3 regions of the Nitratireductor sp. StC3 genome follow, and region 1 is predicted to be linked to each of the others. Evidence: predicted binding sites of a transcription regulator. Region 1 holds the regulator's gene; each other region holds the start of a gene.
The links. Region 1 encodes LexA, which represses DNA repair genes until DNA is damaged. Its sites were predicted from a motif close to TGTTCNNNNTGTGTTCNG; they were not measured.
Positions count from the first base shown of each region.

Region 2: the regulator LexA is predicted to act here: its motif matches at 3,842-3,859, upstream of C7T96_RS11090 (glycosyl transferase family 2).
Region 3: the regulator LexA is predicted to act here: its motif matches at 3,976-3,993, upstream of C7T96_RS06200 (metallopeptidase family protein).

Region 1 is NZ_PYBP01000001.1:295,562-306,047, forward strand. Features, by position in the region: gene C7T96_RS01465 (hypothetical protein) at 1-27, shown strand, start outside; gene C7T96_RS01470 (transglutaminase domain-containing protein) at 24-920, shown strand; gene C7T96_RS01475 (phosphate ABC transporter substrate-binding protein) at 920-1,744, shown strand; gene pstC (phosphate ABC transporter permease subunit PstC) at 1,701-2,612, shown strand; gene C7T96_RS01485 (ABC transporter permease subunit) at 2,596-3,429, shown strand; gene C7T96_RS01490 (phosphate ABC transporter ATP-binding protein) at 3,426-4,247, shown strand; gene lexA (transcriptional repressor LexA) at 4,484-5,197, shown strand; gene C7T96_RS01500 (ComEC/Rec2 family competence protein) at 5,322-7,694, opposite strand; gene gltX (glutamate--tRNA ligase) at 7,825-9,249, shown strand; gene gltA (citrate synthase) at 9,454-10,486, shown strand, end outside.
Region 2 is NZ_PYBP01000004.1:325,738-336,223, reverse strand. Features, by position in the region: gene C7T96_RS11125 (F0F1 ATP synthase subunit A) at 1-14, shown strand, start outside; gene C7T96_RS11120 (F0F1 ATP synthase subunit C) at 90-314, shown strand; gene C7T96_RS11115 (F0F1 ATP synthase subunit B) at 384-962, shown strand; gene C7T96_RS11110 (F0F1 ATP synthase subunit B) at 972-1,451, shown strand; gene C7T96_RS11100 (ribonuclease HII) at 1,783-2,454, opposite strand; gene C7T96_RS11095 (PA0069 family radical SAM protein) at 2,626-3,780, opposite strand; gene C7T96_RS11090 (glycosyl transferase family 2) at 3,915-4,418, shown strand; gene moaB (molybdenum cofactor biosynthesis protein B) at 4,455-5,015, opposite strand; gene C7T96_RS11080 (4-(cytidine 5'-diphospho)-2-C-methyl-D-erythritol kinase) at 5,012-5,887, opposite strand; gene C7T96_RS11075 (hypothetical protein) at 5,904-6,089, opposite strand; gene C7T96_RS11070 (S49 family peptidase) at 6,181-7,053, opposite strand; gene C7T96_RS11065 (methyltransferase) at 7,129-7,902, opposite strand; gene C7T96_RS11060 (DUF2007 domain-containing protein) at 7,907-8,131, opposite strand; gene C7T96_RS11055 (polyprenyl synthetase family protein) at 8,292-9,308, shown strand; gene C7T96_RS11050 (tetratricopeptide repeat protein) at 9,468-10,486, shown strand, end outside.
Region 3 is NZ_PYBP01000002.1:345,097-355,582, forward strand. Features, by position in the region: gene leuD (3-isopropylmalate dehydratase small subunit) at 1-186, opposite strand, end outside; gene C7T96_RS06180 (glyoxalase superfamily protein) at 311-754, opposite strand; gene C7T96_RS06185 (FAD-binding oxidoreductase) at 993-2,162, opposite strand; gene C7T96_RS06190 (CoA ester lyase) at 2,273-3,166, shown strand; gene C7T96_RS06195 (DUF1737 domain-containing protein) at 3,163-3,369, shown strand; gene C7T96_RS06200 (metallopeptidase family protein) at 3,397-3,819, opposite strand; gene C7T96_RS24320 (hypothetical protein) at 4,016-5,011, shown strand; gene C7T96_RS06205 (DNA polymerase Y family protein) at 4,953-6,422, shown strand; gene C7T96_RS06210 (error-prone DNA polymerase) at 6,419-9,772, shown strand; gene C7T96_RS06215 (Trm112 family protein) at 9,936-10,190, opposite strand; gene C7T96_RS06220 (LON peptidase substrate-binding domain-containing protein) at 10,193-10,486, opposite strand, start outside.

The DNA.
Region 1 (10,486 bases):
ATTTGCAGACAACGGAGCCTGGCATGATCATAACGCTGCGCATCGACCCGCACGAACGTGCCGCCGCCGCGATCGGCCTGCTGGTGCCGGAGCCGCCCGACACGGTGCACCAGACCCTGGTCGGATTCTGTGCCCCCTGCCCCTTGCCCTACCGGATCGTCCGCGAAAGCCGGAGCGGCCAGCGCGCCTATCTGTTCGAGGGCGATTTCGGCGCGAGCCTCGAATTTTCCTTCCATTTCGCGGCCGGGACAGGGACGGTCAAAACCGACGAATTTGCCGATTTCGACAATGCCTATACGAGGCTTGCCGGCGATCTGTCCGAATTTCTCGCCCTCGAGCGACCCGCATGCGCGGCAGGCCATGGTGACGACGACATTGTCGCGGCGGTGGCGCGCCGGTTCAGCTATGGCGGGCCGAATCCCGATCTGGCGCGCCCGGCGACGTTTTGCGGCGTACGATCCGGCAACTGCATCGATATCAACACCGCCCTGCTTGCCTGCCTGCGGGCTGCCGGGCGCCGCGCGGCCTATTTCGCCGGGTTTCATTTCGGCCGCAACCGGGGCGGCTGCCGCGCCGACGGCATGCATTGCTGGATCGCCACCGAGACGGCGGGACGCCGGTGCGATTGGGATGTCGCGCATTGCCTGATTGCCGGCCTGGCACGACCGGTGGCCGGCTTGAACCCTCTGGGCGGGGTCCGGGCCGCGTTTTCCCATGGGCGCGGACTGGTTTTCGAGGCCGCGACGACCCGTTTGCCGGCGATCAGCCATTTCGCCCGCCCGCGCTGGCTTCTGGCCGACGGCAGCCTGCCCGAGGCGGCCACCAGCGCGGTGCTGACACAGCCCATGCGGGCTGACGCCGAGATCCGGCACGCGGCGCGGCCGCCGCAAACGGCAAGCTGGGCAACGAGGAGCGTATGATGTCGGCCAGAAAGACTGTGATCGCCGCCTTCTCCCTTGCGCTGACGTTCGCCGGCCTGGGTGTATCCCATGCCCAGGAGGAGGTGCGCATCGTCGTTACCGGCTCGAGCACGATCGCGCCGTTGATGATGGATATCGCCCAGCGCTATGAGGCCGCGCATCCGGGCGTGCAGGTCGATGTCCAGACCGGCGGCTCTTCCAGGGGCCTGTCGGACGTCCGGCGCAAGCTCGCCGATATCGGCATGGTGTCGCGGGCGCTCGGCGCGGATGAAAACGACGTCGCGGCCACGCGGATCGCATGGGACGGCGTGGCGCTGATCGTTCATGCGCAAAATCCGCTCGAACGGCTTTCCGACGACCAGGTGCGGGCGATCTACACCGGCCAGGCGACGCGCTGGGAGGCGTTCGGTTCCTGGGACGGGCCGATCACCGTGGTCAGCAAGGCCGAAGGCCGCTCGACCTTGGGAATCTTCCTCGATTATCTCGATCTCGATATTCGCGACATCCGCGCCCATACCATCATCGGCGACAACGAGCAGGCGGTGAAAGTGGTGGCCGGCAACCCGAGGGCGGTGGGCTACATCTCGATCGGCGCGGCCGAATATCACGCAAGCGCCATGACCCCGATACGCGCGATCGCGCTCGGGGCCGTCGCTCCAACTTCCGCCAATGTCGCAAACGGGTCGTACCCGGTCAGACGAGAGCTGAACCTGGTCACGTATCCCGACCCCGCGGCGCCGGTCGAAGCGTTTTTGCGGTTTGCCTCCGGACAACAGGTGCATGACCTCATCTCAGACCATTATTTCTCGCCCGCCTCGAATTAGGCTGTTTCGCGGCCCGCTCGCGCTGAAAGACGCCGTCTTCGTCGTCGTCTTGTGGGCATCGGGCGTTCTGGCGATCGGAGCGATGGCCGGCGTCTTGATCGTGCTGGCGATCGGCTCCGCGCCCGCGCTGACCGAGGCGGGACTGGGCGCCTTCGTGGCCGATGGCGACTGGTATCCGACCGCCGGCGAATACGGCCTGGTGGCGATGGTCGCGGCCACGCTCGCGGTTTCGGCCGGCGCGCTTGCCGTCGCCGGCCCGCTGGGAATCCTGTGCGCGGTCTATATCCGCTATTACGCCGGCGATGTCGGCGGTGCCGCCTTTCGCGTGGTGCTGATGACCCTGGCGGCCATTCCCTCGGTCGTCTACGGCCTGTGGGGCATGACCGTGCTGGTGCCGCACATCGCCGCCTGGCAGCCGCCCGGCACCTCGCTCCTGGCCGGCGTGATCGTCTTGTCGATCATGGTGCTGCCGACCGTGGCCGTTCTGGCGGAGGCGGGCCTGCGCCAATTGCCGGCCTCGCTCTATCTCGGCAGCCTGGCGCTCGGATGCGCCCGTCACGCGGCGATCAAGCGCATCGTGCTGCCGTCGGCCAAGGGGGTGGTGGCGGCCGCCTGCATGCTCGGGCTCGCCCGCGCGCTGGGCGAAACGATGGCCGTGCTGATGGTGGTCGGAAACGCGGTCGCGATGCCAGACAGTCCGTTTGCGTCCGTGCGCACGCTGCCGGCCAATATCGCGCTCGAAATGGCCTACGCCATCGACGTCCACCGCTCGGCTCTGTTCGTTTCGGGCCTGTTCTTGATGGCCATGGTCGGGCTGCTGCTCGTCTTGCGCCGCTGCTGGGGCGGGGCCGATGCACCGCAATCTTAGACCCTTCGTCAACGACCTTGTGGTGCGCGCGGCGGTGGCGGCGGTGGTGCTCGTCCTGGCTGCAATCGTTATGCATGTGGTCACGCGCGGTGCTGCGCTGGTGTCGTGGGACTTCCTCACCACCGCGCCGCGCGCGGCCGGGCGCGCCGGCGGCATCGCGCCGGTGCTTGTGTCGACGGCGGCGGTGACGGGGGTGGCGCTGGCGGCCGCCTTGCCGCTTGCGGTCGGGGCGGCGGTGTTTCTGGTCGAGGCGGTACGCCCGCACACCGTGGCCGCGCGCCTGACGCGGGGCTGCCTGGGCGTGCTGGCCGCCGTTCCCTCGATCGTCTTCGGTCTGGCCGGCAACATGATCTTCTGCGACTGGCTCGGCTTCGGCTTTTCCATTCTGGCCGGCGGGCTGACGCTCGCCCTGATGATCCTGCCGATCGCGGCCTGCGTGGCCGAAACCACCTTGCGCATGCACGGCGAAGACCGCAGGGCCGGCTACGCGCTCGGCCTGCCGCAGCGGCGGATCGTCTGGTCGATCATGCTGCCGGCCGCCGCACCGGGCATTTTCGCCGGGCTGGGGCTCGGTTTCGGGCGCGCGGTCGCCGAAAGCGCCGCCCTGATCTTCACCAGCGGCTACGTGGTGCGCATGCCGGATTCGGTTTTCGATTCGGGACGGACCCTGGCGGTCCATATTCTCGACCTGGCGATGAACGTTCCCGGTGGCGACGGCAATGCGTTCGCGACCGCCACCGTGCTCTTGGCGTCGGTCGCCGCCGTCGTCGCCCTGTTCACGGCTTTGGACAGCAAGCAAGGCAGGGATTTCGTATGAACGTGCAAGCCACAGGAACCCGAAAGCTCGACTTGTCGCCGGGCCGCGCCGAGGCGAGCCATATCCGCGTCGAAAACGTCACGGTCGCCTATGGCGCCATCAAGGCCCTGTCGGATGTCAGCCTGTCGATCCCGCCAGGGCGCATCACCGCGCTGATCGGCCCGTCCGGCTGCGGCAAAACCAGCCTGCTGACCTGCGTCAACCGGCTGATCGACCTGATCCCGGGTGCGAACGCGTCCGGCCGTATCCTTGTTCGCGATACCGACGTGCTGGCGCGGGGCGCCGATCTCCTGCGGTTGCGCAAGCGGGTCGGCATGGTGTTTCAGAAACCTAACCCGTTTCCGTTCTCCATCCGTCGCAATTTCGATATCGTGTTGAGTGAATTCGGCGTGCGCCGGCGGGCGGACCGGGACGCGCGCATCGACGAATGCCTGCGTGCCGTCGGCCTGCACGCGGAAATCGGCCACCGGCTCGACATGTCCGCCTGCGCGCTGTCCGGCGGCCAGCAGCAGCGTTTGTGCATTGCCAGGGCGCTGGCCACGCGGCCCGAAATCCTGCTTCTGGACGAACCGTGCAGCGCGCTCGACCCGATGTCGACGATGACGATCGAGCGCCTGCTGCTCAAACTCAAGGACAGCGTCACGCTGGTGATCGTCACGCATAATCTGTCTCAGGCACGACGGATCGCCGATCAGTGCGCGCTGTTTTGGACACGGCGCGGAACCGGCTACCTGCTCGAGCACGGCACGATGGCGGATTTGTCGGAGCGGCCGCAAAACCAGGTCACCGACGATTATCTCAACGGCCGGCTGGCGTAGGCCGGGCGCAAAACCCGCCGAGAGACCGGCGCTCGAAACGGGGACGCCGCGTTTCAACATCCGCGGCCTTCCCTTGTCGCGGGTATCGGTGCCTGCCCGAAGACCGGGCGCGGCATGCCGTCGGCGGCGTTGCCGGCATCGTTTTCGTCTTTCGGCGCTCGGACACTTGCGGAACAAGGTGAGAACAGATACAGTTTGTTCTGGTTTTGTTTGTCGATGATTCCACTGGGGCCGCCATGTTAACCCGAAAACAACACGAGCTGCTGCTTTTCATCCATCAACGGCTGAAGGAAACCGGCATTCCGCCCTCCTTCGACGAAATGAAGGAAGCGCTCGATCTCGCCTCCAAATCGGGCATTCATCGGCTGATCACGGCGCTGGAGGAGCGCGGTTTCATCCGCCGGTTGCCCAATCGCGCCCGTGCGCTGGAAGTGCTGCGCCTGCCCGAATCGATCTCTCCGGGGCTCGGGCGGCCGCGCAGCTTTTCGCCGAGCGTCATCGAGGGCAGTCTCGGCAAGCCCAAACCCAAGCCGGCCCCGCCCGTGTCGGCCAATGACGACGCTGGCGGCGGCGTGTCGGTGCCGGTCATGGGGCGGATCGCCGCCGGCGTGCCGATCGACGCCATCCAGCATCAAACGCATGCGATCGCCGTGCCGCCCGACATGCTGTCGGCCGGCGAGCACTACGCGCTCGAGGTGCGCGGCGATTCCATGATCGATGCCGGCATTCTCGACGGCGACACCGTCATCATTCGCAGCGCGGCGACAGCCAATCCCGGCGACATCGTCGTGGCGTTGGTGGAAGACGCCGAGGCGACCCTGAAACGGTTTCGGCGCAAGGGCGCCTCGATCGCGCTCGAAGCTGCCAACCCGGCCTACGAAACCCGCATCTACGGCCCCGACCAGGTCAAAGTCCAAGGGCGGCTGGTCGGCCTGATCCGCCGCTACTGACGTTTCCCGGTGTCGGTCGCGCCGGCGACCCAGGTCGGGCCGGTGTCGGCACATATGTAGTCTGGCCGCGGCTCGATCGGGCGCCGCTTTGTCGGCCGCCGATCTCGCCGCCACGGCGGATGGCTCAGCTTTTGTCGCCTTTCCCGCTTTTGCCGTTCTTGTTGTTCCTGCCTTTCTCGCCGCGCTTGTAAGGCGCGAGACCGCGGGCCTCGCGCGAGAATTTGCGGTGCGCGAACCATGGCCGTTCGTTCCGCGGCAGGGCGAAGCGCGCTTCGGCGCGCAACGGCCCCCCGCTCGCGCCGGCGCTTTCGGTTCCAACTTGCTTGAAGCGCACTTCGAGACTGCCGCGGCGGGCAAGGTCGCGCGCGGTCACGACAAGAACGTCTTTCGCCCGGCACGGATTGGCGGCGGTCGCGTCCGCGATCACGATCACGCTCGCCACGCCGCAAAACGGCGCGGCCGCGGCCCGGGTCTTGGCGTGCACCACCACGGCGCCGCGGGCATGGACGGCCTCGCAGGCCGCGGCGTCGCAGACGAAGCGCGTCTCCGCCTCGGGCTTGCCGTCGGCGCGGTCGCGCGGCTTGACGTAACCCGTGGCTGCCAGCGCCTTTTGCCAGATGCCGATGGTAAAACCGTTCGGTCGCGGGCGATTGACGGCGAATAGGCCGTCATCGCGCATCAAGGCGGCCAGCCGGGCGTCCTCGGAAACCAGCAGGTCGGGCGGCGTGCGCAAGCCGAAGGCCAGCGTTGCGGCCAGCGCCAGCGGCAGCGCCAGCCAGCGCAGGCCGGAGGTCGCGATGGTCGCGACGAGAAGCGCGGCGGTGAACAGGATCAGCGCCAGCGGCGGCATCGCCCCGACAGCGTCGATCGGGCTGTGATCGGCAACCCAGCGCGCCACAGCCACCATGATCGCGATCCCCTGCCCCATCACCGTCAGCGGCGGACCTTCCAGCCCCACCGGCATCAACACGCCTGCGGCGACGGCCGGCGGCATGATCAGCGTCGACACGACCGGCATGGCGGCGAGATTGGCAACCAGCCCGAGCGGGGCGACACGGTGGAAATGCCAGATCGCGTAGACCGTGGTCGCGCCGCCGGCGATCAGCGAGGTTGCCGCGATCCCCGTGGCGAAATAAGCCAGGCGGCGCCCGGCCGCGTTCAGCCCGCCCCGTGGCGGGGCGCGGCCGGCGCCCGTCCTTGCCGAAACCCGGTTCGACCAGGCCGTATAGGCCGCGATCAGCGCCGCCGTGGCGGCGAACGACATCTGGAAACTCGGCCCGACCACCTCGTGCGGGGCCAGCGCGGCGATGATCAGCGCCGCGATTGCCAGATTGCGCATGGTGATTGCGGCGCGGTCGAACAGCAGCGCCACCAGCATCACCGCGATCATGATGAACGAGCGCTGGGCGGCGACCGCGGCGCCGGAAATCGCCAGATAATAGGCGGCCGCGGCAAGCGCCAGCGCGGCGGCGTATTTTTTGACCGGCCGGCGCGAGGAAAAGCCCGACGCGAGCGCGAACAGCGCCCGCAGCGCCAGCATCACCGTGCCGGCGACGAGGGCCATGTGCAGGCCGGATATCGACAGGATGTGTGCGAGGCCGGCCCGGCGCAGCGCCTCGTCGACCTCCTCGGGAATGCCGGCGCGGGTGCCGGCGATCAGCGCGGCGGCGATCTCGCCTTCCGCGCCCGCGACATGGCGCCTGATCCGCCCGGCGATCGCCTGGCGCATATTGGCCAGCCCGGCGGCAAGGCGCGGGGCGATATCGCTCGCGCCGGCGGACGTTTGCCTGTCCGGCATGCCGAGAAAGAACCCGGTCGCGCCGATGCCGGCCATGTAGCTTTCGAAGGCGAAATCGTAGCCATAGGGGCGAACCGGGCCGGAGGGCGGGAAAAGCCGCACGACCCCCTCGATGCGCTCGCCTGCGGCGATGCCGGGATCGGCGCGCGCCGTGACGCGGACGCGATCGGGCGCGTAACGCAGCAGCGGCCGCCGCGTCGTCTCCACGTCGATCGTGTAGCGCGTGCGTCCGCTCGCCTGGTGCTCGACCCTGACCACGCGCCCGGTCAGCACGGTCGAGACGGCCGAGCCCAGCATGGCGGTGTCGGCGCGCACGGTTTCGATCTTGCCGGCACCCGCGCCGGCCGCCGCAATCGCGAACGCCGCGCATAGCCGTGCCGCGACCCTGTGCCGGGCGACAAGAAACCGGGCCGCCGCCGGCCCGACAAGCGCGGCCGCAAGCAGCGGCCAGCCCGGCTCGAAGGGCAGTGCGAAATAGAGCGCTGCCCCGGCGCAAAACAGCACCGGAACCAGGAGAAAGGGCGTGCCGCGCGCTTCTTCCAGCGCCAATGCCGCGGCAAGGGCGCGGCCGGTGGACACCAGGGCGCCCGATATGGATGCCGGCCGGGCGCGATCGGACTGCCGGTTGGCCGGCACATGCGCGCCCGCGGCGGCAGGCGCGGCCGCCCTTTCCAGGCGCTGTGTCTCCATCGTGCTCATCGGGCCGTCGCCTCACGATGCGGCCGGCGCTTGCGCGGGCGGACACCTATGCTACATGAACGCCGATCAAAATCACCCATGCGCCGCCCGTTCGGCGCGGCGGCAGCCCAAGAATCTCCTGGACAGTGCCATGACCAAGACCGTCGTTACGCGTTTTGCGCCCTCGCCCACCGGCTATCTGCACATTGGCGGCGCCCGCACCGCCTTGTTCAACTGGCTTTATGCCAGGCATACGGGCGGGCAGATGCTGTTGCGCATCGAGGACACGGACCGCGAACGCTCGACCGAGGCGGCCACGGCGGCGATCCTCGACGGGCTTTCCTGGCTCGGCCTCGACTGGCACGGCGAGCCCGTCTCCCAGGCCGCGCGCGCCGACAGACACCGCGAGATCGCCGAAGAGCTCGTGCGGCGCGGCGAGGCCTATTATTGCTATGCCAGCCAGGCCGAGCTGGAGGCGATGCGCGAAACCGCCCGCGCCGAGGGCCGGCCGCCGCGCTATGACGGGCGCTGGCGCGACCGCGATCCCGCCGAGGCCCCGGCCGGAATCGACCCGGTGGTGCGCATCAAGGCGCCGCAAACCGGCGAAACCGTGGTCGCCGACCGGGTGCAAGGCGACGTCCGCTTTCCCAACAAGGATCTCGACGATTTCGTCATCCTGCGCTCGGACAAGAGCCCGACCTATATGCTGGCCGTCGTCGTCGACGACCACGACATGGGGGTGACCCACATCATTCGCGGCGACGATCATCTGACCAATGCGGCGCGCCAGACCATCATCTACCGGGCGATGGGCTGGGAGGTGCCGGTAATGGCCCATATCCCGCTGATCCACGGGCCGGACGGGGCAAAACTGTCGAAACGGCACGGTGCGCTCGGGGTCGAGGCCTATCGCGCCATGGGTTATCTGCCGGCGGGGCTGCGCAACTATCTGGCCCGGCTCGGCTGGAGCCACGGCGACGACGAGATCATGTCTACCCAGGACATGATCGGCTGGTTCGAGATCGAGGACGTCAACAAAGGCGCGGCCCGGTTCGATTTCAAGAAGCTGGAAGCGGTGAACGGCCATCATCTGCGGTCGATGGCCGACGCGGATCTGCTCGACCTGCTGCTCGCCACCCTGCCCCATCTGGAAGGCGGTCCGGCGGTGGCCGAGCGGCTCGACGCGGCGAAAAAAACAATGCTGCTGGCCGCCCTGCCCGGCTTGAAGGAGCGTGCCAAGACCCTGGTCGAGCTGCTTGAGAACGCAACCTATCTGTTCGCCGAACGCCCGCTGTCCTTCGACGACAAGGCTGCCGCCCTGCTCGACGCAGCGGCGCGCCAGACGCTGGCCGGTGCCAGGACGGCGCTGGAAAATGTCGGCCAGGACTGGAGCGCGGAGACGGCGGAAGCCGCGATCCGCGGCTTCGCCGCCGAGGCCGGGCTGAAGCTTGGCGCGGTCGCCCAGCCGCTGCGCGCCGCGCTTACCGGGCGCACGGTCTCGCCGGGCGTGTTCGACGTGCTGGCGGTGCTCGGACGCGACGAGAGCCTGGCCCGTATCGGCGACGCCATCGGCTGATCGCGATTTGCGCAACCGTGTCTCCAAAGGGTATTGTGGGTACGGAAGAGCCGGTCGCGCCGGCTCTTTTGCACCGCAGCATCACCCTTTCGGCCTGCTTGGCACGAAACGGGAAATAGGATAGCTAAAGCGCACTTTTGACGCCGCGAAAATTCGTCGCGGCGGTTCCCGTTTGGCTAGCCATTTTAGACGAAGGAGTTCTCTATGACAGATTCCACCGCGAAGCTCGAATATGGCGGCAACAGTATGGATTTGAACGTCAGGCCAGGTTCCGTCGGCCCGAGCGTGGTGGATATCGCGTCACTTTACAGGGATACCGGGATGTTCACCTACGACCCCGGTTTCACCTCCACGGCAAGCTGCGAATCGAAGATCACCTATATTGACGGCGACGAGGGCATTTTGCTGCATCGCGGCTATCCGATCGAGCAGCTGGCCGAGCACGGCGATTTTCTCGAGGTCTGCTATCTGCTGCTTTACGGCGAGTTGCCGACCAAGGCGCAGAAGCTGGATTTCGACTATCGCGTGACGCGTCACACCATGCTGCACGAGCAGATGTCGCGCTTCTTCACCGGTTTTCGCCGCGACGCCCACCCGATGGCGGTGATGTGCGGCGTGGTCGGCGCGCTGTCGGCCTTTTATCACGATTCCACCGACATCGCCGATCCGCACCAGCGCATGGTTGCCTCCATGCGCATGATCGCCAAGATGCCGACCATCGCCGCCATGGCCTATAAATACCATATCGGCCAGCCCTTCATGTATCCCAAGAACGAGCTGAGCTACGCGGCCAATTTCCTGCATATGTGCTTTTCGGTGCCGTGCGAGGAATACAAGGTCAATCCGGTTCTGGCGCGCGCCATGGACCGCATTTTCATCCTGCATGCCGACCACGAGCAGAACGCCTCCACCTCGACCGTGCGCCTGGCCGGTTCGTCGGGCGCCAATCCGTTTGCCTGCATCGCCGCCGGCATCGCCTGTCTTTGGGGGCCGGCCCATGGCGGCGCCAACGAGGCCGCGCTCAACATGCTGGCCGAGATCGGGACGCCGGAGCGGATTCCCGAATTCATCGACCGCGCCAAGGACAAGGACGACCCGTTCCGGCTGATGGGTTTCGGCCACCGCGTCTACAAGAACTACGATCCGCGCGCCAAGATCATGCAGAAGACCACGCACGAGGTGCTGGCCGAACTGGGCATCAAGGACGACCCGCTGTTGGAAGTGGCGATGGAGCTGG
Region 2 (10,486 bases), on a different contig from region 1:
ATCCTGGGCACTAAAGACACCGGGACGTCCGCTGCGGCGTCCCTCCTCGACATCAACCTGATCCAAAGCTTCAAAGAAGGAGTACCCCAATGGAAGTAGATGCAGCTAAGGCAATCGGCGCGGGCATTGCTTGTCTCGGCATGGGCGGCGTCGGCATCGGCCTCGGCAACATGTTCGGCAACTTCCTGGCCGGCGCGCTGCGCAATCCCTCTGCCGCCGACGGCCAGTTCGGCCGCCTGATCTTCGGCTTCGCCGTGACCGAGGCGCTCGGCATCTTCTCGCTGCTCATCGCTCTGCTTCTGCTCTTCACCTAAGAGCCGAAACCAACGCGTAGGGTGACCGGCCGCCTCGGGCGGCCGGCTGGAAAGTGACAGGACAGGCCCATGTTTGTGGCACCGGCATTCGCCGCGTCGGATCAACCGGCGGAAAACGGCGAGACTCATTCCGCGACCGAGGCGGGTCATGGCGCCGCCGAGGCGGGCTTCCCGCCCTTCGAGACGGCGACCTATCCGTCGCAGATCCTGTGGCTGGCGATCACGTTTGGCCTGTTCTACCTGTTCCTGAAGCGGGTGGCGCTGCCGAGGCTGGCCGGCATCATGGAGGTGCGGCGCGACCGCATCGCCCAGGATCTCGACCAGGCGGCCCGGCTGAAGCAGGAATCGGACGAGGCGATCGCCGCGTACGAGCAGGCGCTGGCCGAGGCGCGCCAGAAGGCCAACGAGATCGGCCAGAAGGCGCGTGACGCGGCCAAGGCCCAGGCCGACGAGACCAGGCGCGCCGTCGAGGCGCAGCTGGAAGAAAAGCTGACGGGTGCCGAGACGCGGATTGCCGAGATCAAGGCGTCGGCTCTCGCCGATGTCGGCACGATCGCGCAAGACACGGCCGGATCGATCGTGCAGACGCTGGGCGGCGGTTCGGTCACCAAGGCCGAAGTCGCGGCCGCGGTCAAGGCAGCGCGCTAGGAGGCGATGATGGACGCAACATTCTGGGCCACCGTTGCCCTGTTCATCTTCTTCGCGGTCGTCTTCTATCTGAAGGTGCCGGGGATGGTGGCGAAGTCGCTCGACGATCGGGCCGAGCGCATCCGCAACGAACTGGACCAGGCGCGCAAGCTGCGCGAGGAGGCCCAGGAGGTGCTGGCCGAGTATCAGCGCCGCCGCAAGGAAGCCGAGAAGGAAGCCGACGACATCGTCGCCTCGGCCGAACACGAGGCGGCCTTGATGGTCGAGGAAGCCAAGCAGAAGACCGAGGACTACGTTGCGCGTCGCACCGCGCTGGCCGAGCAGAAGATCGCTCAGGCCGAGCGTGACGCCGTCAACGAGGTGCGCGCGCAGGCCGCCGACATCGCGGTCGAGGCGGCGCGCCGGATACTGGAATCCAAGGTCGACGCCAAATTGTCGGGCGACCTGTTCAAGAGCTCGCTCGCCGACGTCAAGGCAAAGCTCAACTGAGTTTGCGCCGCGTTGCGCGGTGCCCGAACGAACCGATCGATGCCGCCTCCGGGCGGCATTTTTCTTTGCCGGGCCGCGATGCCGCGCGGGGTCGCGATGCCGGCGGCGGAGCAATTTTCTTCGGAAAAATGCTGGAATTGGGCGATCGGCGCGGCGTGGCGGCGTGCGCCGGAAGGCCGGTGCCCGTGTGCGGCACACGCGCCCATGCCGCTTGTCTCGGCGCCTGCTCCTAGAGCGTTTCCAGGCGAAGTGGAAGCCGGTTCGCCATTCAAAAACGCGTCAAAACAATAAGGTGGAGCCGGTCTGCGCTTCCGCGAAAAGCAGAACGGCTCTAGGCCTCGCTTGGCGTGTCGGCCGTTTTGCGCAGCGGTGCGAAGGACAGGCGGTGGATGCGCGCGACCGCGCCGTCGCGCCCGATGGCCTCGCGGTGGATCCGTGTGCCGTAGCCCATATGGCGATCGAACCCGTATCCCGCGTGACGCTGCCCGCACGCCGCCATCATCCGGTCGCGCGTGACCTTGGCCACGATCGAGGCTGCCGCGATCGACTGCGCGCGCCGGTCGCCCTTGATCAGCGCCTCGGCCGGACAGGCCAGAGCCGGCGGGACGTCGCGCCCGTCGATCAGCGCGAAGCCCGGCGCGAGCGAAAGCGCCGCCACTGCCCTGCGCATCGCCTCCAGGCTCGCGCGCAAAATGTTGGACCTGTCGATCGCCGACGCCGAAAGGCTCGCCACGCCGACCGCGCGGGCGCGCTCGAGTATGGCTGCGTAGAGCGCTGCGCGCGCGGTCGCCGACAGCCGCTTGGAATCGTCCAGCCCGGCGGGAACGGCGTTCGGGTCGAGAATGACGGCGGCGGCCACCACCGGCCCGGCAAGCGGCCCGCGGCCGGCCTCGTCGACGCCGCACACGGGCGACAGGCCGCGCGACATCGCCCCCGCCTCGTGGGCAAAGTCGGGAGCGTCGGCGAGCGCGAAAAGCAGCGGAGAATCGGGGGAGCGAGCCATTTGCGGCGAAACTCGCATCCGCCCCGATTCTCCGCAAGTCCTTCCCGGTCCGAAGGGGCGGCAGGCCGGGAAGGGGCCGTCGGCTAGAGCGGGGGACGTAGCCGGACGGGAAACGGGACGCGGGTTGGGAAACCCGCCGGCGCGACAAGCCGGGCCGCGCGTGGAACGGCTCTAGAGCAGGCGCAACTGTTCGCCGGCACGCGGCGGTGGCTTGAAAAGATCGGTGCGCAGGGCGAGCTTGGCCCGGTTCAATCCGATCCGGCGCGCGGCGATCTCGAAACGGCGGCCGATCTGCCAGGCATAGGGTCCGGTGCCGCGCATCCGTTTGCCCCAGCTCGAATCGTAATCCTTGCCGTCGCGCATCGAGCGGATCAGCGCCATCACGTGGCGGTAGCGGTCCGGATAGTGGCGCAGCAGCCAGTCCTTGAAGATCGGGCTCACCTCCAGCGGCAGGCGCAGGATGATGTAGCCGGCCTCGCGCGCCCCGGCGGCGTGGGCCGATTCCAGGATGCGCTCGACCTCGTGATCGCTCAGGCCGGGGATCAGCGGCGCGGCCATCACCGAGACCGGAATGCCGGCCTGCGACAAGGCCTTCATCGCCTCCAGCCGCCGCGTCGGCGTCGCCGCGCGCGGTTCCATCGTGCGCGCCAGACGCCGGTCGAGCGTCGTCACCGAAAAGGCGACCTTGGCCAGGCCGCGCGCGGCCATGCGCGCGAGAATGTCGCTGTCGCGCATCACCAGCGCCGATTTGGTCACGATGCCGACCGGGTGATTGTGGGCGTCCAGCACTTCCAGAATCTCGCGCATGATGCGCCATTGTCTTTCGACCGGCTGGTAGGGGTCGGTGTTGGTGCCGATGGCGATGGTCTTCGGCTCGTAGCCTTCCCTGGCCAGTTCACGCTCCAGCAGCTTGGCCGCATCCGGCTTGGCAAACAGCCGCGCCTCGAATTCGAGCCCGGCCGAAAGTCCCATGAAGGCATGGGTCGGGCGGGCGTAACAATAGACGCAGCCATGCTCGCAGCCGCGATAGGGGTTGATCGAGCGGTCGAAGGCGATATCGGGCGACGTGTTGCGGGTAATCACCGAGCGCGGCTTTTCCACCTGCACCTCGGTCTTGAAGGGCGGCAGCTCTTCCAGCGTTTCCCAGCCGTCGTCGAACACTTCGCGACGCAGCGCCTCGAACCGGCCCGACGGGTTGATGCCGGCCGCGCGCCCGCGCCGGCGCGCTTCGCCGACGCGCAGGCCGCTTTCCTCGATCAGCGCATTCGCCATTGCGGCGCCGCCACCGGCAAAGGCGGCCGTATCTGCGCGGTCGAACTGCTCCATGATCTGTCTCCGCTCGTCGAAGGCGAGTCGTTTTCGATGAATCTATTCCTATCGGTCAAAATGGAACAAAGCAAGAACTTTTTCGATCGCGTGCCGACGTGGCGTTGGTTGCTGCAATGCGGTATCGAGGATGGATGCTGACCGTGGTGATCGAGACCCTGAACGACGAGCAGGCGCTGGCCGCCACGCTGGCCGCGCTTGTGCCGGCGGCCGTGGAGGGGCTGGTGTGCGAGGTGATCGTGCATGATCGCGGTTCGTCGGATGCCACCGTGGCGGTTGGCGACCAGGCCGGGTGCACGCTGGTCGGGCCGGGTGGTCTCGGCGGCGGGCTGACGGCGGCCCGTGGCACGTGGCTGTTGCTGCTGGAGCCCGGCGCGCTGCCTGGCGAAGGCTGGATGGAGGCGGTCGCAAACCATGTCGGCACCCAGTGCCGGCCGGCGCGGTTTTCGCCGGCGCGGTCGCGCGCCGTGCAGGTGCTGAGGCGCCTTTTCGGCCGCGCCGGTCCGTTGGCCGACGGGGTTCTGGTTTCAAAGGCCGAGGCGCTGTCGCGCTACCGGCCGCAGGGCGGCTTGGAAACGGTGGCGCGGGGGCTCCGACGCCGCCGGCTGGCGGCCGCGATCAGGCCCGCCCCGCGTTGACGATCTTCGCGCCTCGCGGTCGCCGCTTCCGCCCGTTCACACGATCTCGCCGCCGCGCTGCAGGTGCTCGTCCAGGCGCGGCATGATCTCGACGAAATTGCACGGCATGTGCCGATAGTCGAGCTGCCCCTTCAAGATGCCTTCCCAGGCGTCGCGGCAGGCACCGGGCGAGCCCGGCAGCACGAACACGAAGGTCTGGTTGACCAGCCCGCCTGTGGCGCGCGACTGGATCGTCGAGGTGCCGATCTTGTCGTAGGAGATCCGGTGAAAGACCTCCGAAAACCCGTCCATGCGCTTTTCGAACAGCGGTTCTATCGCCTCGGGCGTGACGTCGCGGCCGGTAAAACCGGTGCCGCCGGTGGTGATGATCGCGTCGACCCGGCTGTCCTGCGACCAGGCGAGGATCTTGGCGCGGATGGCCTCGATCTCGTCGCGCACGATCGCGCGCTCGACGAGCCTGTGGCCGGCCGCTGCGATCAGCTCGGCCAATGTCCGGCCGGACTTGTCGTCGGCCGCAGCGCGCGTGTCCGACACGGTCAGGACCGCGATGCCCACGGCGATGAAGGGGCGGTTTTCGTCGAGCCGGCCGGTACTCATGCGTTTGATCCCCGCGTTGCGCCGGCGGCCGCAAACCAGCCCGGCCGTTCCTGTTTGATCGTGGCCTCGGCGCGCCGCGCCGCCTCGATCGTGTCGTAGAGCCCGAAACAGGTCGCGCCCGATCCCGACATGCGCGCCAACCGCGCGCCGCTCGCCGACAGCCGGTCGAGCGCCTCCATGATTTCGGGAGCAAGGCCGAGCGCGGCCGCCTGCAGATCGTTGCGGCATTGCCGCAGCCAGTCCAAAACCGATTGCGCGTCGCGCTGCGGCGGCAAGGCCGGCAGGGGGGCGTTGTCGCGGCGTTCGAGCCCGGTAAACACCGTCTGCGTCGGCACCGCCACGCCGGGATTGACCAGGAGAAGCGGCAGCGCCGGCCAGTCGACGAGAGGCGCGATCTTTTCGCCGATGCCGCGCGCGATCAGCGGCCGGCCGGCCAGACACATCGGCAGATCGGCGCCGAGCTCGGCGCCGAGACGCGCCAGCCCGGCTTCGTCGACATCGATCTCCCACAGCGCCGCCAGCCCGCGCAGCACCGCCGCCGCGTCGCTGGACCCGCCGCCGATACCGGCGGCCACCGGCAGGTTCTTCGTCAGCCGGATCGCGCTATGCCGGTCGCGAACTTGCGTGAAGGCGCGGCGCAGCCGATCGCGGGCGCGTATGATCAAATTGTCGTCGTCGGGCAGGGCGGCGGCGAACGGTCCGGCAATGGCGAACGTGTCGACGGCGGCCGGCGCGAGCTCCACGACGTCGCCGAGTTGCGAAAACACCGCCAGCGTTTCGATCAGGTGATAGCCGTCGGCGCGCCGGCCGGTCACGTGCAGGGCGAGGTTGATCTTGGCCGGCGCGTGGACCGTGAGTGAGGGACTGCGCATGAAAACCCGCGTCCGCTCAGTCGCGTGCCGGTCTGTATTCGCCCGTTTCCGGGTCCTTGACCAGCGTGCCCGACGCGCGCGTTTCCGCCTCGCGCTCGGCCCGGCGCACCCGGGCCGAAACCCGTTCGGCCTCGCGCAGGAAGGCACGGTAGCCGATATAGGCCACGGCGCCGGCAAGTGCGAAAAAGATCAGCTGTGGCATGTCCGGTCAGCCTCCCTCGAAGCCCGCCTGATTTATTCCGAAGCCCGCCTGATTTATTCCACCGGCAAGCATAGCGCCGCTATTGGGCGCTTCAAAGGCCGAAACGGTTCCACAGCGCGCGCGCCTCCAGCGCATCCACCATCCCGTTCGCCAGCGCCCCGGCGATTTTCTCGCCGTCGCCGCGCTCCAGATCGACCCCGAACAGGTTCAGGCGCCGTCCGAACAGCCCGCGCGGCGCGCTCACCAGCCGCAGGCGCGTCTTGTCGCCATAGCGTGCCTTGAGAAACGAGCGCATGTCGCCGAGCTGGTCGACGAGCCCCAGTTCGAGCCCCTGCCTGCCGCTCCAGAACATGCCGGTAAACAAATCGTCATTGTCGGCGAGCTTGCTGCCGCGCCGCGCCTTGACCAGATCGATGAAGGTCTCGTGGATGTCGAGCTGCAGCGCCTTCAGCCGCGCCACGTCTTCCTTCTTTTCCGGCGAGAACGGATCGAGCAGCGCCTTGTTCTTGCCGGCGGTGTAGAGCCTGCGTTCCACGCCGATCTTCTTGATCATCTCCTGGAAGCCGAAACTGGCCGACACCACGCCGATCGATCCAACGATCGAGGACGGGTCGGCGATGATCTCGTCGCCGGCGACCGCGATCATGTAGCCCCCGGAGGCGGCCAGATCCTCCACGAACACGTAGACCTTCTTGTTTTTTTCCTCGGCCAGGTCGCGAATCCGGCGGAAGATCAGCCGCGACTGCACCGGCGAGCCGCCGGGCGAATTGATCGTGATCGCGACCGCCGGCGCCTTCTTGAAGGCGAAGGCCTTTTCCAGCATGCCGGCCGTGCTGGCCAGCGACATCGTCTGGCGCAGCGCGTTGCCGGCCGGCATGATCGCGCCGCTCAGCCGCACCACCGGGATGACAACGCCGTCGGCGCGCATCGAGGTCGGCAGGAAGGGTTGCAAAAACTGTTTCAACAAAGCTCTCCAGAATTTCAATCGCATGTAGGGAGCCGAAACGATTGCGCAATGGTCCGCGCAACCGGCACCCCTTCAATCGCCGAACAGCGCGCCTTGGCCATTGTTGATGGCGTCGGCTTGTGGGCTGAAGCCGCCGCTGTCGGTTTCGTGCAGGAAGAGCGGCGGGGCGATCGCCGGCATCTTGCGCGCGCCGCGCACCGCGCGCACCACCACCCGGATCGCCATGGCGTCCGCCCGCGGATGGATCGGCCGGATCTCGGCGGCGCCGAAACGGCCCTCGAGCGCGGCCAGGATCGCGCCGATGGACTCCGGCCGCGCGATCATCGCCAGCCCGCCGCGCGGGCGCACGATGGCCGTCGCCGTGCGCAGCCAGCGCTCGATCGTGTCGTCCTGCATGACGTGCGCCGCGCGCTTCAGCGCGTGCGGGGTGGCCCGGTCGCGGCCGCGATTGAAGGGCGGGTTCATGATCGCGAAATCGAAGCTGTTGTCGCCGAGCCCGGCCGCCTGGCGCGCGCGCCCGGCCAGCGTGACGTCGGCCACCAGCACCTCGGCCCGTGCCGAAAGGGCCGCGTTCTGTGCCAGCGCCAGGCTTTTTTCGGCAAACGCCGCCATGTCCGGCTCGCGTTCGACCAGCACGGCCCGCGCCTGTCCGCAGCGCGACAGCACGGCCAGGGCGGCGGCGCCGGCGCCGGCGCCGAGATCGGCGAGCCGGCCGGCAAAGTCGCACGGCACGGCCGCCGCAAGCATCATCGCGTCCATGCCGGCCCGGTGGCCGCTGCCGGCCGGCTGGACGACAAAGAACCGGCCGCGATGGAAGGCGTCCGTCGTGCAGGAGGCGGGGTGCATGGCGCTAGCCGTTGCGGATCTCGTCGGCGATGCCGGCATCGGCAAGCAGCCGCCTGGCGCGCTCCACCATATCGGAACTGACCAGAACCCGGCGCGGCAACACGCCGAGCGAGCCTTCGACCACGCTCATATTCTGATCGGCGACGAAAAACTCGATCCCCGCGTCGCGAAGCAGGGCTTCGATGAAGGAGATCACGACGGGGTCGTTGGTACGCACGAGTTCGATCATGGGGTGCCTGCAAATTGACCGGCGTTTTGTAGCCGCAAAAGCGCGCCCTGACCATCCGGCGCGGCCGGCCGCGCCAATTCGCCCCTTGCAGGCCGAACATGCCGCGCCCTAGATTGGGTGGTGGGCCAAGAGTGCCCGAAATGGATTCCGGGGAGTTTTCGTGGGCGTCGTCGTATCATTGGATGAGGGCAAGCGGGGCCAGGCCTCGATCAAACCTCTGATCGAACTCACCGCGCACGACATGTCGCGCGTCAACCAGCTCATCCTGTCGAAGGCCGGCTCGGATGTGGAAATGATCCCCGAGGTCGCCAATCACCTGATCTCGTCGGGCGGCAAGCGGCTGCGGCCGATGCTCACTTTGGCGGCGGCGCGCATGTTCGACTATGCCGGCGACGGCCATGTCAGGCTGGCCACCAGCGTCGAGTTCATGCACACCGCGACCCTGCTGCACGACGACGTCGTCGACGAGAGCGGCCTCAGGCGCGGCAAGAAGACCGCGCGCACCATCTGGGGCAATCAGGCGAGCGTTCTGGTCGGCGATTTCCTGCTCGGCCAGGCCTTTCGCATGATGGTCGAGGTCGGCTCGATCGACGCGCTCGATATCTTGTCGACCGCGGCCTCGGTCATCGCCGAAGGCGAGGTGATGCAGCTGGTCGCCGCCAAGAACCTCGAGACCACCGAGGACGAATATCTGGCCGTGATTCGCGCCAAGACGGCGGCGCTTTTTTCCGCCGCCGCCGAAGTCGGCCCGGTGATCGCCTCGGCGACGCGTTCCGAACGCGCTGCGCTGCGCTCCTACGGCACCAATCTCGGCCTGGCGTTCCAGTTGATCGACGATGCGCTCGACTATGGCGGCAATGCCAGCGACCTGGGCAAAAATGTCGGCGACGATTTCCGCGAGGGCAAGGTGACGCTGCCGGTCATCCTGTGCTACCGCCGCGGCACGGCCGAGGAGCGCCGGTTCTGGAAAAAGAGCATCGAGGACGGCGTCAGCGACGACGCGGCGCTCGAGGAGGCGCGCGCGCTGATGTCGCGCTATGGCGCGATCGGTGATACGATAGCGCGGGCGCGGCATTTCGGCGGGATTGCCCGCGACGCGCTTGCGCCGCTGAAGGAGACGCCGCAAAAGAGCGCGCTTCTCGAAGTGATCGATTTCTGTATCGACCGGGTAAGCTGATCGGCGTGAACGTGCCGTGGCGTTGCCGTCCTGCGGGGCAGGGCAGTCGTTGCCGGCGGCGGGAGCCTGTTGAACGACCGCTCTCAAAAATGCCATGGTCGGGGTGAAGATGCGGTCGGAATCCGCCGGCGAGCGGGGCAGCGAGCGGGAAGGAGAGCCATGCAGTCGAGCGGCTTGAGACGATGGGGCGTTGCGGCGCTGGCGCTGCTGTGCGCCTCGGCGCCGGCACCGCTTCTGGCGGCGAACGACGAGCCCGTGCGCATCGGATCGCTGTCGGGCGCCTTTCTTGCCGCCCGCATCGCGGAGATCGACAACGATCTCGACTCCACGATCAAATATTATCGGCGCGCCCTGTCCTTCGACCGCGACAACCAGACGCTTCAGCAAAGCCTTCTTCTGGCACTGATCTCGCGCGGGGATTTCGAGGCGGCGCTGCCATTGGCCGAGAAGCTGAAATCCGTGCCGCAGGTCGAGCGGTTTTCGCGCGTGGCGCTGGCGATCGACGCCTTTGGCAAGCAGGACTATGCCGCGGCCGAGAACTATCTGAAACTGGCGCTGGAATCCGATCTCGACCGGCTGATCACCGGCGTCATGACCGGCTGGGCATTGCTCGGTGCGGGCGAGGCCGATGACGGGCTTGCGCATGTGCGCGGCCTCGACGGTCCGGAATGGTTCGTCGTCTTCAAATCCTATCACGAGGCGCTGATCGCCGAGGCCGCGGACAAGGTCGACGAGGCGCTCGAAGCCTATGGCCGCCTTGCCGAGAACACGACGGCGGGCGGGGCTGCCCCCGACACCTATCTGCGCGCGCTGGAATCCTATGCGCGACTGCTCGCGCGCCAGGGGCGCGCGCAGGACGCGCTGGCCGAACTCGATCGGGCCGAGGCTTTCGCCGCAAACCGTCCCGCGATCGTGGCCTTGCGGCTCGACGTCGAAACCGGCGCCGGCACGCCGCCGCGCGTTGCCGCGCCGGCAGATGGCGCGGCCGAAATCCTGCTCGATCTGGGCACCGCCCTCAACCGTGGCGGCGGCGAAGCCTTCGTGCGCATCTATCTGCAGCTCGCGCTGGCGCTGAAGCCGGATTTCGACGCTGCCCTGGTCCAGCTCGGACAGGTGGCCGAGCAGCAGGGCGATGCCGAGGAGGCGATCTCCTTTTATGAAAAAGTGCCCGTTGATTC
Region 3 (10,486 bases), on a different contig from region 1:
CTTGTTGAGCACGAAATCCGGATTTTCCGACCCGTCCTCGTTGTAGCGCATCTCCGCGAACAGGCCGGTGCCGAGACCGGTGCGCTTGATCGTCTTGAGATAGTCCTTGGGGATGATCATGTCGGTGTCGACATTGACGATCGGCAAGGGGGCTGCGACGCCGGTTAAGGTGGTGAACTTGTCCATTCCGCGGGCCTGTCGGTTGATCGGAAATTCTGTCGGCTCCGCTTTATACGGATCGCGCGCGCAAATCAAAGGGCGACCGGGCGCGACGGCGGGGCCTTGCGGTCCCGCCGCTCCTTGCACGCAGCTAGGCCTGGGTCGTGCGGCGCAGCGCCATGACGCCGGTTTCCGTGCCGGTCAGCCGGCGCGAACGGCCATCCTCGCCGACGATCATGGTGATCCGGCGCCGCTCCGAGGAGAACAGCTCCGACGTCACCACGTCGACCGGCGGGTCGAAGGCGATGGTGGCCCGCCACAGGCCAGGTTTGATGGTCTCCGAAAGTCCGAAGACCCGCCCCTGCGCGGGCTTGCCGTTGAAATGGCCCTCGACCCGGTCGCCGACGGCGAAGGGGGCGCCGGCGGCAGCGCTGGCCGGCGCGGACGCGGTGGCGGCAAGCGTGTTCCAGTCGCGCGCGCCGTTCTGGCGGGCGACGAGCTCGAGCGCCTTGCCGTGCGAGACGGCGATGCCGTCTGCCGCCAGCGCCGCGCGTAACCGCTTGGCATGGGTCTTGTAGTCGGTGGATGGTGTCATCACCGTTCGCTCCTATCGCTTTGCGAGCGGCATTCTGCTCACGGGAGCCCGCATTGCCGTTTCGGCCGCCACATCGACAGGGAAACGATAAGATCGTCGGAAGCTTCACCATGGCTTGCGCCGCGGGCGGCAGGGGCTTCCGGCCCTTGCGAGCCGCTCAGATAGGCATGCGGACCGGCCGCGTCAATATGCAGCATGCCGCGCACCGGAACTGGAGCGCCGGACAGCGACCGGACCGTCAGATCACGTTGAGTTCGCGGAACGGCCGGCCGGCGGCGATGCGTTCGTAGCCGAAGGCGGAACAATCGACCGTGCGGTAGCCACCGTGAACCAGGAATTCCGCCAGCGCCTTGCCGACGGCCGGCGCCTGCTGCAGGCCATGGCCGGAAAAGCCGTTGGCGAACACGAAATTGCCGACCTCGGGATGCGGGCCGATGACGGCGTTCTGGTCGAGCGTGTTGTAGTCGTAGTGCCCGGCCCAGGCGCGCTGCAGCTTGATCGCCTCGAAGGCGGGGATGCGGGTGGCGAGCGCCGGCCAGATCGTCGCCTCGAACAGCGTCCAGTCGGGATCGAAATCGGCCGGATCGGCAGGTCCGTCATTGGCCGCATCCTCGGCGCCGCCGGTGATGAAGACCGAGCCTTCCGGCCGGACATATATACCGCAGGGATCGACGATCAGCGGCATGTCGTCGAAACGTTCGCGCGCCTCGAACACGAACACCGTGCGCTTGCGCGGCTCGACCGGCAGCGCCAGCCCGGCCATGGCCGCCACCGCGCCGGCATTGGGCCCGGCCGCGTTGATCACGGCGCCCGCGCCGATCCGTTCGCCCGTGTCGAGCGTAACGGTTTCGACCCGGTTGCCGGTGCGCTCCAGCCCGGTCGCCGACACGGGCAGAAAATCGACCGCGCGCCCGCGCAATGCCTTGCGAAACAGCATCAAAAGCGCATGCGCGTCGAACCAGCCCTCGCCCGTTTGCCCATAGGCGCCGGCCGCGACACCTTCGGTCGACAGCCAGGCGAAACGCCGCTTCAGGGCAGCCGCGTCCTCGAGCAGGATGTCGCCGCCCTCGGCCCGTTGCACCGCATGGTTGGCGGCAAGGATCGGCCGCCCCGCCTCCGAGGCCAGGATCAGGTAGCCTTTTTCGCGCAGGCCGATATCGGCCTGCGGCCCGAACACGTCCGTCAGCCGGCGGAACAACTCGAGGGTGAAGCGCGACAGGCGGATATTTTCGGGGATCGAGAATTGCTGGCGGATCGAGGCGCAGGACAGGGTGGTCGCGGCGGTGGCGAATTGCGGATCGCGCTCGAGGAGCGCGATCGACCCCGAAAACCCCTCCTCGCGCAGATACCAGGCGATCGAACTGCCGACGATCGCGCCGCCGATGATGACGATGTCGTAGGTCTTCACCCTGTCCTCCCCGGCTTGGACCCGGTGCGCCGCCTGACGGCGCGCCGTCCCGCATCAGACAGATTCCGCGCCCACTTGCAAGCCGGCCGTCGCGGCGGCATGAAGGAGCCATGCACACAGCCACGCCGCCGCCGCTTCGCTCCGTCCTCTATGTTCCCGCCGCCAACGACAAGGCGCTCGCCAAGGTCGCCGGGCTTGCCTGCGACGCGGTGATCGTCGACCTCGAGGACGCCGTCGCGCCGGAGGAAAAGACCGTCGCGCGCGAACGCATGGTGCGGTTTTTCGCCGGCCGCGCGCGCGGCGGTCGGCCGGTCGCGGTGCGGATCAACGCGCTCGCCAGCGAATGGGGCGCCGACGATCTGGAGGCCGCGCGCGCTTGCCGGCCGGATGCGATCCTGTTGCCGAAGGTCGAGACGCCGCGCGACGTGCTGGAGGCCAATGACCGTCTCGACCGGGCCGAGGCCGCGCCCGACCTGGCATTGTGGGCGATGGTGGAAACGCCGCGCGCGATCCTCAATCTCGGCGCCATCGCCGAGCTCGGCCGCGACCGCGGCGCCCGGCTTGCCTGTCTGGTCGCCGGCACCAACGACCTCGTCAAGGAAACCGGCGTCGCCATGACCGCCGACCGGCAATGGCTGCTCGCCTGGCTGCAGCAGATCGTGCTCGCCGCGCGCGCCGGCGGCCTTGTTGCGCTGGACGGGGTCAGCAACGATTTCCGCGATCTCGACGCCCTGGCGCACGAATGCCGTCAGGGCGCGGCGATGGGCTTCGACGGCAAGACGCTGATCCATCCGGCCCAGATCGGGCCGGCCGAGATCGCCTTTTCGCCTTCGGCGCAAGAAATCGCCCAGGCCGAACGGATCGTCGCCGCCTTCGCCGCGCCTGGCAACGAGAACAAGGGCGTGCTGTCGATCGACGGCCGCATGACCGAGCGGCTGCATCTCGACCAGGCCAGACGGCTTCTGGCCAAGGCGGGCCGGCGGACCGGAGAGGAAACCGCATGAAACTCTATCGCTATCTCACCGGGCCGGACGACGCCGCCTTCTGCCACAAGGTGACGGCGGCGCTGAACAAGGGCTGGCGGCTGCACGGCTCGCCCGCTTACGCCTTCGACGCCGCCAGCGGAACGATGCGCTGCGGCCAGGCGGTGGTGAAGGAGGTCGACGGCCTCGACTACGAGCCCGGCATCAAGCTCGGGGAGTATTGAACGGGCGCCCGTGGGCCATGGACCGCGTCACGCCACGCTTTCCTCGATCTTTTCCATGTCCTCGTCGGACAGGCCGAAATGGTGGCCGAGTTCGTGGATCAGCACATGGGTGACTATGTCGCCCAGCGTTTCCTCGTTTTCGGCCCAATAATCGAGAATGGCGCGCCGGTAGAGCGTGATGCGGTTCGGGCCTTCGCCGGTTGCCGGGTTCCAGCGCTCGGCGATGCCGCGGCCCTCGAACAGGCCGAGCAGGTCGAACGGGGTTTCCAGCGACAAATCGTCCATGATCTCCTCGGTCGGAAACTCGGCGATCTGAATGACGATCTCGCCGGTCAGCGCGCGAAAGTCCGCCGGCAGATGCGCATAGGCTTCCAGCGCCAGGATTTCCATCTCGTCCATCGACGGGGAGAGTTGATCGTGCCAGGCGCGGGTCTGGTAGATGCGGGCCATGCTTTTGTCCTTTGGCCGCCATATAGCCTTTTGTTTCCGGCCTTGCGAGGGGCGCCGTGGCGCGGGATCGGCGGAGGCGGGCCCCGATCGGCGGCCCGACGCGGAATAAATTCTTATCGGCCCTGCTTGACTCTTGGGGCAGGCTCTGGAATCCATAAGAACATAACAGGAACAAAATAGTTTTGGAGCGACTGTCATGGCCAAGCCCGCCATGGCGCGGGAGACTGTTGTCGCTTTGCGTCGGCAAATCGCGCGGATCGAGGGCAGCCTGCCCGAAAGGCTGGCGCAAGCCGGCGGCGACGATGGTCTGGTTCTTCGTCACGGCCCCGCCGCCAGACGTGAACCCGGTTTCGGAACCGGTTTTTTGCCGACCGGCGCCGCGAGCTTCGATGCCGCCCTGGGCGCCGGCCTGCCGCCAGCCGCCCTTGTCGAGATCCACGGCCGGCAGACCCGCGATGCCGGCGCGGTGGCGGGGTTTGCCCTGTGTCTTGCCGCGCTGGTGCGCAGGAGCGCACCGGCGCGGCCGGACAATGCTTTGTGCTGGATCGGCACGGCCGAGATTTTTCGCGAGGCCGGGTTTCCCTATGCGCCCGGCCTGAGCCGGTTTTGCGGCCTGCCGGCCGGCGCTCTCTTCCTGTGCGCGCCGAACGAGACCGGGGACGCGCTGTGGATCGCCGAGCAGGCCGCTCGCCAGCGGGCTTTCGCCGCGATCGTGCTGGAACTGCGCGGCAATCCGGCCCGCCTCGATCTGACCGCCACCCGGCGCCTGCACCGCCGGGCCCAGGAGGCTGGGCGGTCGGTTTTCCTGATCCGCGAGGCCGGAACCGCCGAGCCGACGGCCGCCCCGGTCCGGATCGCGGTCTCGCCCGCCCCCGCCGCCCGGCGCTCGACCGTTTCCGGCCCCGTGGCGGCCTCGATCGGCCATCCCGCCTTCGCCGTCACCGTCACCAAAAGCCGCGCCGCCCCGGCCGGGCGGCTCGTTCTGGAGTGGAACCCCGATGCATCCAGCTTCTGCGAAATCCGGCCAGAGGATTCTGGCGCTCTGGTTGCCGCATCTGGCCACCGACCGGATTCTTCGGCAGCGCGAGGGGCGGTCGTGGCGTTGCGGCCCGCCGTCGCGGCGCCCGCCGCTCCTGGTCAGCCGTCGCGAGAACAACGCCCAGCGCATCGCCGCGCTCGACGAGCGCGCTGAGGCGCTTGGCCTGAAACCCGGCCTCGGCATCGCCGACGCGCGCGCCATGCACCCCGATGTCGAGATCGTCGACGCCCAGCCGCAAGCCGACCGCCGCCTGCTGGAAAGCCTTGCCGACTGGTGCGACCGCTACACGCCGCTCGTCGCCCTGGACGGAAGCGACGGGCTGTTTCTCGACATCACCGGCTGTGCCCATCTTTTCGGCAATGAAAAACGCATGCTGGATGACATTCTGTCCCGGCTTTTCCATCAGGGGTTCGACGCCCGCGCCGGGCTCGGCGCCAGCCCCGGCATCGCCTGGGCGGCGGCACGGTTCCTGAGCCCGGCGATCGTCCCGCCGGGTGAGGAGGCCGAAACCCTGGCGCCGCTGCCGCTCGCCGCGCTGCGCATCGCGCCGGCCGTCCGCGCCGGCCTGGAAAGCGTCGGGCTGAAGACGGCGGGCGCGATCATGGCGGCTCCGCGGGCGCCGCTGGCGCGCCGTTTCGGCGCCGCACTGCTGACCCGGCTCGACCAGGCGCTGGACCGGGCCGAGGAAGCGATCACGCCGCGCCTGCCCGTGCCGCCGCTGTCGGTCGAGCGGCATCTGGCCGAACCGGTCGTGCTGGCCGACGATATCGAGCGGCTCGTCGGCTTGCTCGCCGCATCGCTGCGCGCCGAGCTCGAACGGCGCGGGGAGGGCGCGCATGTGCTGCAGCTTGCCCTGTTCCGGGTCGACGGCGCCATGCAGCGTCTCGCCGTCGGCGCCGCGCGGCCGCTGCGCGATCCGGCCCTGATCGAGCGCCTGTTCCGCGAAAGGCTCGCCGCGTTCGAGGACCGGCTCGATGCCGGCTGCGGCTTCGAGCTGGTCCGGCTTTCGGTCTTGAAGGCCGCGCCCTTCGCGCTCGAGCAGACCGACCTTGCCGGCGCGAGCACGGCGGCCGGGGAGGATCTGGCGCTTTTTACCGACCGGGTCCGCGCCCGGCTCGGCGAAACGGCGCTGCTGCGGCCGGTTCTCGTCGAAAGCCACCGTCCCGAACGCGCCGCCGCCTTTGTCGCCGCCGAAATGCCGGAAGGTCGGGACGGCAGGGCGCGGCCCGACAACTCCGTTCCCGATCCGGCCGGGACGGTGGACATGGCGGACCGGCCGATCCGGCTTTTTCGGCATCCCGAGCCGGTCGATGTGGTCGCCGCCGAGGTGCCCGAAGGGCCGCCGCTGCGGTTTCGCTGGCGCCGCGCCGTCCACCGTGTCGCCCGGGCCGAAGGGCCCGAGCGGATCGCCGCCGAATGGTGGCGCGATCCGCAAGATATGCCCACCCGCGACTATTTCCGCGTCGAGGACGATGACGGGCGCCGCTACTGGCTTTTCCGACAGGGTTTTTACGGTGCCGCCGAACCCATGCCGCGCTGGTTCATGCACGGGGTTTTTGCATGAAATCCACCGCCCCGGCCTATGCCGAATTCGCCGTGCAATCGAATTTCTCCTTCCTGCGCGGCGCCTCGAAGCCGGAGGAACTGGTGGTGACGGCGAAGCATCTCGGCCATGACGCCATCGGGCTTGCCGACCGCAACACGGTGGCCGGCGTCGTGCGCGCCTGGAGCCAGTCGAAACATATCAAGCAAACGGCGACGACCGGGCCGGGTAAACTTGCCTACCATCCCGGGTGCCGGCTGGTGTTCGCCGACACGACGCCGGATGTGCTTGCCTATCCGCAGGACCGCCGCGGCTGGGGCCATCTGTGCCGCCTGCTGAGCGAGGCCAATATGCGCGCCGAAAGCGAAAAGGGGGCGCCGCGGATCTATCGCGACGACTTGCTTTGCTGGGGCGAGCGCATCTCGCTCGCCCTGATACCAAGGCTCGCCGGCGGCGAAACGGACGAGCTGGAGCTCCTGCGCTGTCTGCGCGACCGGTTCGGCACCGCCGTCCGGCTCGCCGTCGCGCCGACCTATGGCGGCAATGACCGGTTCCGCATCGAGCAGGCGGCGGCGCTGGCCGCCGCGGCCGGCGTGCCGCTGATGGCGATCAACGACGTGCTGTATCATATCCCCGACCGGCGGCCGCTGCAGGACGTGCTGACGGCGATCCGCCTCAACACGACGGTGGCGGAGGCCGGCTACGCGCTCGCCGCCCATGCCGAGCGTCATCTGAAGCCGGCGGCGGAAATGGCGCGGCTGTTCCGGGGTTTTCCCGAAGCGCTCGCCGAAACCGTCAACTTCGCCGAAGGCCTCGCCTTCTCGCTCGGTGAGCTGAGCCACAACTATCCCGACGAGACCACGACACCCGGCCTCGACCCCCAGGCCGAACTGGAAAGCCTCACCTGGCAGGGCGCGCGCAACCGCTACCCGCAGGGCCTTCCCGACGGGGTGGCGCAAAAAATCCGCCACGAATTGGAGATCGTCGCGCAGAAGGATTATGCGCGCTACTTCCTCACCGTGCGCGACATCGTCGCGCATGCCCGCGCCGAAAAGGGCATTTTGTGCCAGGGGCGGGGTTCGGCGGCCAATTCCGTCATCTGTTTCTGCCTGGGCATCACCGAGGTCGACCCGGTTTTGATGATGGACGGTCTTTTCGAGCGCTTCATCTCCACCGAACGGGACGAACCGCCCGACATCGACGTCGATTTCGAGCATGAGCGGCGTGACGAGGTCATCGCCTATATCTACCGGAAATACAGCCACACCCGCACCGCGCTCGCCGCCTCGGTCGTGACCTATCGCGGCCGTTCGGCGATGCGCGAGGTCGCCAGGGCGATGGGCCTGTCCGACGATGTGCAGTCGGCCCTTTCCGGTTCGATCTGGGGCTGGTCGTCCTCCCGGCTCGGCGCGCGCGAGGCCAGGGCCGGCGGACTGGCGGAAGGCGATCCGACGACGCGCCATGTCATGCAGCGCGCCAATGAGATCATCGGGTTCCCGCGCCACCTCTCCCAGCATGTCGGCGGTTTTGTCATCACCCGCGACCGGCTCGACGAGATCGTGCCGATCGTCAAGACGGCGATGGAGGAGCGCAAGATGGTCGAATGGGACAAGGACGACCTCGACGCCGTCGGGCTGATCAAGGTCGACGTTCTGGCGCTCGGCATGCTGTCGTGCCTGCGCCGCGCCTTCGACCTGCTCGAGGACCATTATCGCGAACGCGACCGGTTCGGCCGCAGGCTGACGCTGGCGACGCTGCCAAAGGAGGATGCGCGCGTCTACGACATGATCTGCCGGGCCGACACGCTCGGCGTTTTCCAGATCGAGAGCCGCGCCCAGATGTCGATGCTGCCGCGGCTCAAGCCGCGCGAGTTCTACGACCTGGTGATCGAGGTGGCGATCGTGCGCCCCGGCCCGATCCAGGGCGACATGGTGCATCCTTATCTGCGCCGCCGCGAGGGCAAGGAGCCGGTCGACTATCCGAGCCCGCAAATGCGCCGCATCCTGAAAAAAACGCTCGGCGTGCCGCTGTTTCAGGAACAGGCGATGAAGATCGCCATCGACGCCGGCGGGTTTTCGCCCAGCGAGGCCGACCGGCTGCGCCGCGCCATGGCGACCTTCCGGCGCAATGGCACCATCCACGATTACAAGGACAGGCTGATTTCGGGCATGGTCAGCCGGGGCTACCGGCAGGATTTTGCCGAACGCTGTTTCAAACAGATCGAGGGGTTCGGCGATTACGGTTTTCCCGAAAGCCACGCCGCCGCCTTCGCGCTGCTGGTCTATGCCTCGTGCTGGTTCAAGACCTTCTACCCGGACGTCTTTTGCGCCGCGATCCTGAATTCGCAGCCGATGGGATTTTACCCCCCGGCCCAGCTCGTGCGCGACGCGCGCGAACACGGCATCGAGATCCGGCCGGTCGACATCAATGCCTCCGACTGGGAGTCGACCCTGGAAAAGGCGCCCTTCGATCCCGCCCTGATCGTCGCCCGGCATACGGAAATGGCCGGCGTCATCAAGAGCCGCCACGCGGTGCGGCTCGGTTTCAGCCGCGTAAAGGGGCTGGCCGAGGCGGCGATGCGGCAACTGGTGGACAAGCGGGGGGCGGGTTACGATTCCCTGCGCGACCTCTGGCTGCGGTCCGGCCTGCCCGCCGGCGTGATCGCCCGGCTGGCCGAGGCCGACGCCTTCGGCTCGCTCGGCCTTACCCGCCGCGATGCGCTGTGGGCGGCCAAGGCGCTCGACGACAAGAGCGCCGCCGAGCGCCTGCCGCTGTTCGACCGGTCCGTGCCGCGACTGCGCGACCGGGAGCCCGACATCGCGCTGCCGCCGATGCCGCCCGGCCAGCATATCGTGCACGACTACCGCACCCTAAGCCTGTCTTTGAAGGGGCACCCGCTCCAGTTCCTGCGCGCGCGCCTTGCGGCCGAGGGCGGCCTGCCCGCCATTCGACTTTCCACCGTGGCGAACGGAGCGCGCGTCAGCGTGGCCGGCCTCGCCTTGGTGCGCCAGCGCCCGGGCAAGGGCAACGTCATCTTCATCACCCTGGAGGACGAAGGCGCGATCGCCAATATCATCGTCTGGCCAAGGGTTTTTGAGCGTTACCGCCCGGTGGTGCTCGGCGCCCGGTTGATGCGGGTGCGCGGACGGCTGCAAGCGGCCTCCGGCGTCATTCACGTGGTCGCGGAAACCCTGGAGGACCTGACACCGTGGCTGGGCGCGCTGATGGCGGACGAGGCGCCCACGACATCGCATGGCAATGGCCCGCGAGCCCTGCCGCTGCCGGACCGCGCCCCTGCCGCCATCCTCAACGACAAGGATCTGGCCGAACGGACCGGCAAGGTGATGCCGAAAGGCCGCAACTTTCATTAAAGCGGTTGCAGGCGAGGTGGAAGCCGGGTCGCCGTTCGCAAACCCGCCAAAACAATGAATTGGAGCCGATCTGCGATTTCGTGAAAGGCCGAACGGCTCTGAAGCCGCACAACCCGCATCGCGACCGCGCCATCGCTATCCAGGCCGGCAGCTCCGGCCGGACCTATTTCCGCCGTGCCGGCGGCCGCGGTCGCGCGCCGTCATCCCCGATCCGGCGCGCCTCCGACGGCAGCATGATCGGAATGCCGTCACGCACCGGATAGGCGAGCTCGGCCGCCTTGGAGACCAGTTCGCACCGCTCCGCGTCGAAGGTCAGCGGCCCCTTCGTCAGGGGGCAGGCCAGAAGCTCGAGAAGCTTGCGGTCGATGGTCGCGGACGATTGTCGCGACCCGATCGGGTTTTCGTCCTCGCCCGCCATCGTCATTGCAGTCCCGTGCCGGCGTCGTCATTGTTGCGGGCCAGAAGCATTTCGGTGATCGCGACCAGCGTCTCCGCCCGTGTCCTCAGGTCGGGGGCTTCAAGAAGCGCCTGTTTCTCGCTCGCCCCGTAAGGCGACATCATCGACAGCGCGTTCACCAGCGTCGCGTTTTCGGCCCGGCTGACGCTGTCCCAGTCCGCCTCGAGCCCGTTGGCGTCGAGATAGGCCTTGAAGGTCTTCAGCAATGCCTTGCGGTCGACCTCCTCGGTTCCCGAGGCCTCGTCGAGATCGCCGCC